DNA from 3 places in the Pantoea sp. SGAir0430 genome. Region 1 is predicted to be linked to each of the others. Evidence: predicted binding sites of a transcription regulator. Region 1 holds the regulator's gene; each other region holds the start of a gene.
The links. Region 1 encodes CRP, which controls carbon source genes, mostly activating them, when cyclic AMP is high. Its sites were predicted from a motif close to ATGTGANNNNNNTCACAT; they were not measured.
Positions count from the first base shown of each region.

Region 2: a site for CRP is predicted at 1,781-1,798, ahead of E7738_RS05160 (sugar transporter). Genes of this name have one in related genera too.
Region 3: a site for CRP is predicted at 1,536-1,553, ahead of idnD (L-idonate 5-dehydrogenase). Genes of this name have one in related genera too.

Region 1 is NZ_CP039427.1:3,292,890-3,296,099, forward strand. It holds gene E7738_RS15455 (YccS/YhfK family putative transporter) at 1-1,319, opposite strand, end outside; gene crp (cAMP-activated global transcriptional regulator CRP) at 1,378-2,010, opposite strand; gene E7738_RS15465 (OsmC family protein) at 2,315-2,719, shown strand; gene E7738_RS15470 (phosphoribulokinase) at 2,790-3,210, opposite strand, start outside.
Region 2 is NZ_CP039427.1:1,070,327-1,073,536, forward strand. It holds gene E7738_RS05150 (MFS transporter) at 1-1,104, shown strand, start outside; gene E7738_RS05155 (hypothetical protein) at 1,273-1,524, shown strand; gene E7738_RS05160 (sugar transporter) at 1,850-3,034, shown strand; gene rhaM (L-rhamnose mutarotase) at 3,087-3,210, opposite strand, start outside.
Region 3 is NZ_CP039427.1:3,477,547-3,480,756, forward strand. It holds gene E7738_RS16470 (ATP-binding protein) at 1-241, opposite strand, end outside; gene E7738_RS16475 (response regulator transcription factor) at 742-1,443, shown strand; gene idnD (L-idonate 5-dehydrogenase) at 1,613-2,644, shown strand; gene idnO (gluconate 5-dehydrogenase) at 2,654-3,210, shown strand, end outside.

The DNA.
Region 1 (3,210 bases):
AGCAGGGCAATCGACTCCGGAACAGCAAAGCGCAGCGACGCTGCGGCGATCAGCAAGCCGGCGAAGGTGCCGAGCGCCCGGTGCTGAATGCGCACGCGCGTGGCGCTGTAGCCGTTCTGGCTGACAAACATGATGGTCATCAGAATCCAGTAGGGCTTGGGAATATTGAAGAACAGCGCCAGCGCGCTGCCGAACATCAGCATCACCGCGAAGCGCGCCGCCGTCCGCAGCGCGGCAGATTTCAGCGACAGGTAGCTGCGCAGCGCCGGCAACAGCGGCAGGCGACGCTGGCGATCGGCCATCAGGTCGCGGGTGTATAGCGGCTTCTGCGTGCGCAGCACGCGCGCGATGCGGCTGAAATGGTAGAGGCAGAAATTACCGACCGGATTATCCGGGTGCTGCCGGGCAATTTTCTCCAGCGCGCCGAGCGGCTTCTCCATGTGGAAGCGTTCCGGCAGCTGGTGATAGAGAATGGCATCGGCCAGCACGCGCAGCCGTGCCGAAATGATTTTCGCGTTCCAGCGGATCACCGCCTCGGCGTGGCTCTGCTCCACCAGCTTTTGCACCTCTTCCGGCTGATGCAGGCTGACCGAGATATGCTCCTGCAGATCGAGCGCAACCTGAAAGGCGCGCGTCAGGCGTTTGTGGCTGTTATCACGGCTGGCGGACAGCATATGCATCTGCTGATAACAGGTGGTGATCAGATCGACCGCTTTCTGCTGACGCGCCAGTAGCGGCGGCAGCGCTTTTTCCGGATCGGTCAGCTGCGTCAGCAGGGTGTATTTGGCGTCGCAGTAATCGGCCAGCTCGCGGTACAGCAGGCTGAGGGTCTCGCGCATCGGCTGCTCTTTCCACAGCCAGAACCAGAACCAGTTAAACAGCCCGTACCACAGCGTCCCGCCGATATACAGCAGCGGCGGGACCCACATCGGCATACGGCCGACGAGGCTTAAGGTAAAGATGGCGGCGATCAGCGTGCCGGGCAGCAAACGACCATGCAGCGGGCTGATTTCACCGGTCACGCCCACCAGCAGCGGTAACACCAGCAGAATCAGCGGCAGCGGCACAGCGTAAGCTGTGAGGTACTGAATCAGAAAACTGCCGCTGGCGAACAGTGCGCCGCCGACAATCAGCCGTTTGAAGAACCGCTTGTGTGGCGTATCCAGACCGGCGATGTTGCAGCAGGCCGGCACCAGGGAGAACAGCAGCCCTTTTTGCAGATCGCCAAACAGCCAGCCGAGCGCCACAGGCAGGCACAGCACCAGCGTTTGCCGCAGCGCATAGTTAACTTCCGGATGATAGATGATTCGACGCCACATCAGCTCATCGTAAACAGAAACGGCGCGATGTTGCCATCACGCCGTGGGTGAGAAGAAATCAGCGGGTGCCGTAAACGACGATGGTTTTGCCGTGTGCGGAGATCAGGTTCTGATCTTCCAGCATTTTCAGGATACGACCCACGGTTTCGCGTGAGCAGCCCACGATCTGACCAATCTCCTGACGGGTGATTTTAATCTGCATACCGTCCGGGTGGGTCATGGCATCAGGCTGTTTCGCCAGGTTGAGCAGCGTTTGCGCGATACGGCCGGTCACATCGAGGAAGGCAAGGTTGCCGACTTTTTCAGATGTAACCTGCAGGCGACGCGCCATCTGCGCCGACAGGCGCATTAAAATATCCGGATTGACCTGAATCAGCTGACGGAATTTTTTGTAGGAAATTTCAGCCACTTCGCAGGCGGTTTTCGCACGTACCCAGGCGCTACGCTCCTGGCCCTCTTCAAACAGGCCGAGCTCACCGATGAAATCCCCCTGATTGAGGTAGGAGAGAATCATCTCTTTGCCTTCTTCATCTTTAATCAGTACCGCGACGGAACCTTTCACGATGTAGTACAGCGTTTCCGCTTTCTCACCCTGATGGATGAGGGTGCTTTTGGATGGATATTTGTGAATATGGCAATGGGACAGGAACCATTCGAGTGTAGGGTCTGTTTGCGGTTTGCCGAGAACCATTCGCTATTATCCTCTGTTGTAATCGTGCCCAAAATACAGGGGGCAGTTTTCCCTGTCAGGCGGTGAAATCGTCCAGCGTTTCCCGTGAGGGACAGTTATTCGGGGGTGGATTCGTAAGCGATGCTTTTGATTCGTCCCGCTTTCGTCTTTCGTGACGAAAATATTTTCAGCACTGTTTGTAGCATAGCTTTTGCAACCTGTCTCCTGTTGTCTCGCTTCAGCAGGTGGGGGATGCGTCTGCATTGCTGTTTGTCAGGTGAAAGCGTACTCTGGCGGCAAAACCGCCGCTTCAGGAGAAAGAATAATGCAGGCACGAGTGAAATGGGTGGAAGGGCTGACCTTTCTCGGAGAATCCTCATCCGGTCATCAGGTATTAATGGACGGCAATTCCGGTGATAAAGCGCCCAGCCCGATGGAGATGGTATTGATGGCTGCGGGCGGCTGCAGCGCGATTGACGTGGTGTCGATTCTGCAAAAGGGGCGCAACGATGTCGCCGATTGTGAAGTCAAACTGACCTCGGAACGCCGCGAAGAAGCGCCACGCATTTTTACGCATATCAATCTGCATTTTATTGTCAGCGGCAAAGCGCTGAGCGATAAAGCGGTAGCGCGCGCGGTGGATCTGTCCGCGGAGAAGTACTGCTCGGTGGCGATCATGCTGGGCAAGGGCGTCGAGATAACGCACAGCTACGAAGTGGTGGAGCTATAATCCAGCCGGGAGCGCGGCCCTGCGCTCCCGATCTCAGCTCCTCCCGGCGAAACTGGCGCGTTAGCCTGCGCTATTCAATGCGTTTTCCTTCAATCAACCGCTGCACCAGCGGCGTCATGATCAACTCCATCGCCAGTCCCATCTTGCCGCCCGGCACCACCAGCGTATTCATGTGGGAAATAAACGAGCCCTGGATCATCGCCAGTAAATAAGGAAAAGCGATGCCCTCCAGGCCGCGAAAATGGATCACCACAAAGCTCTCATCCAGCGACGGGATTTCACGCGCGGCAAACGGGTTCGAGGTATCCACGGTCGGCACGCGCTGGAAGTTGAGGTGCGTGCGGGAAAACTGCGGCGTGATGTAGTTGATGTAGTCTTCCATCGAACGCACCACCGAATCCATCACCGCTTCGCGCGAATGGCCGCGCTCGCTGGTGTCGCGCACCAGTTTCTGAATCCACTCCAGATTAACAATCGGTACCACGCCAACC
Region 2 (3,210 bases), 1.8 Mb from region 1:
GCCCTGCTCTATTGCGTACAACCGATTCTGCCGGTGCTGTCACAGCAGTTTGGCGTGACGCCTGCCGAAAGCAGTATTTCGCTGTCGCTCTCCACCGGGCTGATGGCGCTGGGCCTGCTGTTCACCGGCCCGCTGTCAGATGCGATTGGGCGTAAATCGGTGATGGTGACCGCGCTGATGCTGGCGGCGATTTGTACGCTGATCTCCGCCACCATGAGCAGCTGGCAGGGGATTCTGCTGATGCGCGCGCTGACCGGTCTGTCGCTCAGTGGCGTCGCGGCGGTGGGCATGACTTACCTGAGCGAAGAGATGCACCCGCGGGTCATCGCCTTCTCCATGGGGCTGTACATCAGCGGTAACTCGATTGGCGGCATGAGCGGTCGTTTACTCTCCGGTGTACTGACCGACTTTTTCTCGTGGCGTATTGCCATTGGCGTCATTGGCTGCTGTGCGCTGGCTGGCGCGCTGATGTTCTGGAAAATTCTGCCCGCGTCGCGCCATTTTCGCCCTGCCTCGCTGCGGCCACGCAGTTTGCTGATCAACTTCCGCCTGCACTGGCGCGACAAAGGGTTGCCGCTGCTGTTTGCCGAAGGCTTTCTGCTGATGGGCGCGTTTGTCACGCTGTTTAACTACATCGGCTACCGTTTACTGAGCGCGCCGTGGTCACTGAGCCAGGCGGTGGTCGGGCTGCTGTCCGTGGTGTATCTCACCGGTTCGTGGAGCTCGCCGAAAGCCGGCGCGATGACCAGCCGCTTTGGTCGCGGTCCGGTGATGACGGGCGCCACGGCGATCATGCTGGCCGGTCTGCTGCTGACCGCCTTTAGTTCGCTGTGGCTGATTTTGCCGGGCATGATGCTGTTTACTGCCGGCTTCTTTGCCGCCCATTCGGTGGCCAGCGGCTGGATTGGACCGCGCGCGCGCCGGGCGAAAGGCCAGGCATCATCACTTTACCTGTTCAGCTACTACGTGGGCTCCAGCGTGGCCGGCACCCTGGGCGGCGTGTTCTGGCACCGATACGGCTGGCCGGGCGTAACCCTGTTTATCAGCGCCCTGCTGGTGCTGGCACTGCTGGTTGGCCTGCGTTTACAGGGCCGCAAACTGTAATACCCTTCATCGTTAGCGCGGGACCTCAGCGTCCCGCCTGCTCCGCTGGATTCGAATAATCAGGCATTCGCGCCGTACCACTTAAAACAAAATAGCAATTCATCGCTATAATTCGTTCTATTCCAATAATACATAGACTTATTTTTTACACAGCAATGAGGTAGTCAGATGGAGCTTTACTATTATGTCGATAAGCATGCCGGTTATAACGACAATCATGTGGTGCATGCGAAGGGCTGTCCGTTCCTGCCTTCCGACGGCGGTCGCCGTTTTCTGGGGACTTTTTACACGCCCGGTGCCGCAATCCAGCAGGCGCGTAAATTTTACGCCACTGCGTTGGGCTGCGAACACTGCTGCCCGGTGGGCGTAAAAAAAAATCCGACCCACAACTTTAGCGTGGCACTAAAGCATATGGCGTGACTCTGATAATCCTGGTCTGAACCACACCCGTCCGCACGATACCCGCCCTCAGCACGGCTAAGCGATTTTTCTGTTACAGAAACACCTGACTTAGCCTGTGCTGGTACGGCAGACTCGCGGGCCGGCAGCACGCAGCCGCAACAACTCTCCATAACCGCAGGCTATTTACCACGCTCAGCGCGATAAGAAATATTCAGTGATAAAACCCGGGTTAACGGTTTTCATCGGCTGACTAATGCTCCACAATAGCGGAAATTTGTGATCGAGGTCACTTTACCGGGTGCATTCTGACCCCCTCACTCGTCGTTTAGCCGATTAGAATTCAATGCAATCAACAACCGTTTCCCGTAAAACAGCCTGGCTGCGCGTGGTGCTGCTGGCTATCGCTGCTTTTGTCTTCAATACCACCGAATTTGTGCCGGTTGGCCTGCTGTCGGACATCGCCAGCAGCTTTGCAATGAAAACCGCTGATGTCGGTATCATGCTGACCATCTATGCCTGGGTCGTGGCGCTGTTATCGCTGCCGTTAATGCTGCTGACGCGCAACGTCGAGCGCCGCCTGCTGCTGGCCATCCTGTTTATTCTGTTTGTTGCCAGCCACCTGTTATCGGCCGTGGCGTGGGATTTCACGTCGCTGGTGCTGTCGCGCATTGGTATTGCGCTGGCGCATGCGGTGTTCTGGTCGATCACCGCCTCGCTGGCGATTCGCGTTGCGCCGGCCGGCAAGAAAACCCAGGCGTTGAGTATGCTGGCCACGGGCACGGCGCTGGCGATGGTGCTGGGCGTGCCGATTGGTCGTATTGTGGGTCAGTATCTGGGCTGGCGTACCACCTTTGGTATGATCGGCCTGTCAGCACTGGTACTGCTGATTATGCTGGTGCGGATACTGCCGCGCCTGCCGAGTGAGCACACCGGTTCACTCAGCAGCGTGCCGATGCTGTTTCGCCGCCCGGCGCTGGTGGCGATGTACATTCTGGTCACCGTCGTGGTGACCGCGCACTACACCGCTTACAGCTATATCGAGCCGTTTATGCAGGTGGTAGCCAGCGCCGATGAGAACTTCACCACCCTGTTACTGCTGCTGTTCGGCTCAGCCGGCATTCTGGGCAGCATTCTGTTCAGCACGCTGGGCAATAAATTCCCGTCCGCGCTGCTGATCGCCGCCATTGCGCTGATTACCCTGTGTATGGGTCTGCTGGTGTTTGCTGCGGTACGCCCGGCAGCGATTACCGTGCTGTGTATTATCTGGGGAATGGCAATGATGATGATCGGCCTGGCGATGCAGGTGCGCGTGCTATCGCTGGCACCGGACGCCACCGACGTCGCCATGTCGCTGTTTTCCGGTATTTATAACATCGGTATTGGCGCAGGCGCGCTACTCGGTAACCAGGTCAGTCTGCATCTGCAGATGGCAGACGTGGGCAACGTGGGCGCCATCATTGGCCTGGCGGGACTGTTCTGGTGTATCGCCATTTTCCGCCGTTATCCGCAGCTGCGCTCCAACGGCTAATGCGTTTCACAGGCAGCGGCGCCCCTGGCGGCACCGCTGCTGACATGGCCGGCTAAGGCAGGAAAAACATCGGCTGCAGGGCTTTGCTCAGCGGGCTGTTGTCGGGATTTGATGGCATCAGGTCACGCATAGACGCCCACCAGCGCTGACACACCTCGGTTTGCGCCACGGCCTGC
Region 3 (3,210 bases), 180 kb from region 1:
CTTCGAAGCGGCGCGTATCGGTATCCATATATATTGGTGGCTGTGATTTACCGGCCACTGCGACTTTAATCACTTTATTTCGAAAGGCAGAAGAGATGGGCTCAGCCAGCTGCAGCGCGGGCTGTGCGGTATCGTAACGCGCTAAAAGCTGCAATGGTTTGACCTGCGCCTGCAGCGCGCCGGCAAAAAAAATAAACAGGACCACGCCCGTCAGACGGATGAAATTAACAGGATTAAACACCGTGCGTTCCTGAAGAAAATAAAGTCATTAATGCCGATAAGGGAAAAGGAGTATAAAGAGATTTTTCCCGCCTGCCTGATCTAATGCCGCATTAAGGATATTTTGCGACCATTCTCGAATGTTTAACTTATTATTAACATCCGTGGTTTTTTTTAGATATTGCTTTTGCTTTGATTTCAAATATTTCAACGGTTTATCCATAAAATGACCTTTCAAGACAATTCTTATGTGGTCCATTCGCAGAGTTACGTCAGAATTTTCGCAGTTTTTCCGGGGCCGCTAACCGCTGCTGTCCATTCATCTGGTAAAACTACCTTTTAATTAGCGGTAATAAGTTAAACGCGTAAGCAAAATTCTAATTTTTGTTAACCTGGTGACGTTTGGTTTAAACCGTTGCAAGCGATTTTCCCGGCAGCGGTCAGCGCATACTTTCAGGTCATTTTCACTGGTGTGGTTATCAGTACTGGACAAAATTGAGACTGTAATAAAGGAATAAAAGAATGGTATATGCACATAATAAACAGGTGCGTGTCGCTGTCCTTGATGATCACCCGATGGTTCGTACCGTTTTCGAGTTATGCCTGAAACACGAACCCGATATTCATCTGGTCGGGACCTGGTCTTCAAGTAATGAATTGTTTAGTCAGCTGCGCAGCACTACGGTGGATGTGCTGGTGCTGGACTTTTTGCTGGGCGAGCGGGAACTGGATGGCCTGGCCCTGGTGAAACAGCTGCGAAATCACTATCCGCAGCAAAAGATTTTGATCTCATCGTCCATGGAGAGTCCGGCGATTGTCAAAATGGTGCTGAGCGCCGGCGTTAAGGGCTTTATTGGAAAAAGCCACAATATGCAGGAGATCGTCCAGGCGATTCGTCAGGTGGCGCAGGGGCGGCTATTTTTGTCGCAGGAAGTGGCGTACGAGGTGGAAAACCTCTACGTGATGAATGAAGACGCCATCAACGAAAACCTCGATCTCTCCAGCAAAGGCAATATGTATGAGAAGGTCAAAACCCTCAGCCCGCGCGAAGTAGAAGTGGTGCGCTGTTTTCTCGATGGGCTCAGCGTGTCGCAAATCGCCGTGAAGTTTAAGCGCAGCCGTAAAACCGTGAGCGGACAAAAGCAGTCGGCGCTGAAAAAGCTCGGCCTGCGCTCGGATTCGGAATTGTTCAAATACAGCCACGACCTGATGTCGGGCAGCTAATCTTTCTTTAAGGCGGTCAGGGATGGCCGCCGTCTGCTTTTCCGCCTCTCTGCATCACGTTCCCGGTAACAGCCGTTTTGTAACATCGCTTTGAGTGATGTTCGTCACAGTTTCGCCGGCCGTATCCGGCTGTGATAGCCCCCATTGCTACAGCACTGAAGGGGCTACGATGAACATTGAAACGAAATCCTGCGTCATTACCGGCAAAAAACAGGTCAGCGTCGCACAGCAGCAGGTGCAGTGGGACGGCACCGGCACGCTGGTGCGCATCACGCGCGGCGGCATCTGCGGGTCCGATCTGCACTACTATCAGGAAGGTAAAGTCGGCAGCTTCGAAGTGAAGATGCCGATGATCCTCGGCCATGAAGTGATCGGCTACGTGGTGGAGAGCGACGATCCGCAGCTCCAGCCCAATCAAAAAGTGGCGGTCAATCCCTCAAAGCCGTGCGGCAGCTGTAAATACTGTCTGCGCGAGCAGCAAAATCAGTGCACCTCAATGCGCTTTTTCGGCAGCGCCATGTATCTGCCGCACGTGGATGGCGGCTTCACGCAATACAAAGTGGTCGATAGCGCGCAGTGCGTGCCGTTTCCGCAGGAGGCCGATGACAGCGTAATGGTGTTTGCTGAACCACTGGCCGTGTGCATCCACGCCACGCAGCAGGCGGGCGATCTGAGCGGCAAAACCGTGTTCATTTCCGGCGTCGGGCCGATTGGCTGTCTGATTGCCGCCGCTGCCAAAGCCCGCGGAGCCGCGGAGATTATTTGCAGCGATATCAGCGAACGCTCGCTCAGCCTGGCGCAGCAGATGGGCGCGACCGGCGTGATCCACGCTGCTGACGGTGATTTCACGCCTTACCTTGCAGATAAAGGCTTCTTCGATGTCGCTTTCGAGGCTTCCGGCCATCCGTCTTCGCTGCAGCGCTGTCTCGACGTGGTATGCGCCAAAGGCACGCTGGTACAGGTTGGCATGGGCGGCACGATTCCGGATTTCCCGCTGATGACGCTGATCGCCAAAGAGATCAATCTGGTCGGTTCTTTCCGTTTCACCCACGAATTCAACACGGCGGTTGACTGGCTGGCACGCGGCGTGGTCAATCCGCTGCCGCTGTTCAGCGGGGAGTATGACTTACAGGATATCGACGCGGCGCTGCAGTTTGCCGGTGATAAAACCCGGGCGGCGAAAGTCCAGTTAACGTTTTAAGGAGTCAGTATGAGTCAGCTATTTTCCCTGACGGGCAAGCGTGTGCTGCTCACCGGTTCGGCGCGCGGCATCGGTTTTCTGCTGGCGCGCGGTCTGGCGGAGGCGGGTGCGGAAGTGATCATCAACGCCACCACCGAGGGCGGCGCAGAGCAGGGCGCGGCGAAACTGCGCGAGCTGGGTTATCACGCACGGTCGAAGGCCTTTGACGTCACGCAGTCGGCGCAGGTTCAGCAGGCGGTGGAGGAGATTGAAAGCCAGTGGGGCGCGATTGATATCCTGGTGAACAATGCCGGCATTCAGCGCCGCCGGCCGTTTCTCGAGTTTCCCGAGCAGGACTGGAACGACGTGATTGCCGTCAACCAGACAGCGGTGTTTCTGGTGTCACAAACCGTGGCGAAAAGAATGGTGCAGCGTCAGCGCGGAAAAATCATCAACATCGGCTCGATGCAGAGCGAACTGGGGCGCGACACCATCACGCCGTATGCCGCCTCCAAGGGCGCGGTCACCATGCTGACGCGCGGCATGTGTGTGGAGCTGGCGCGCCACAATATTCAGGTTAACGCCAT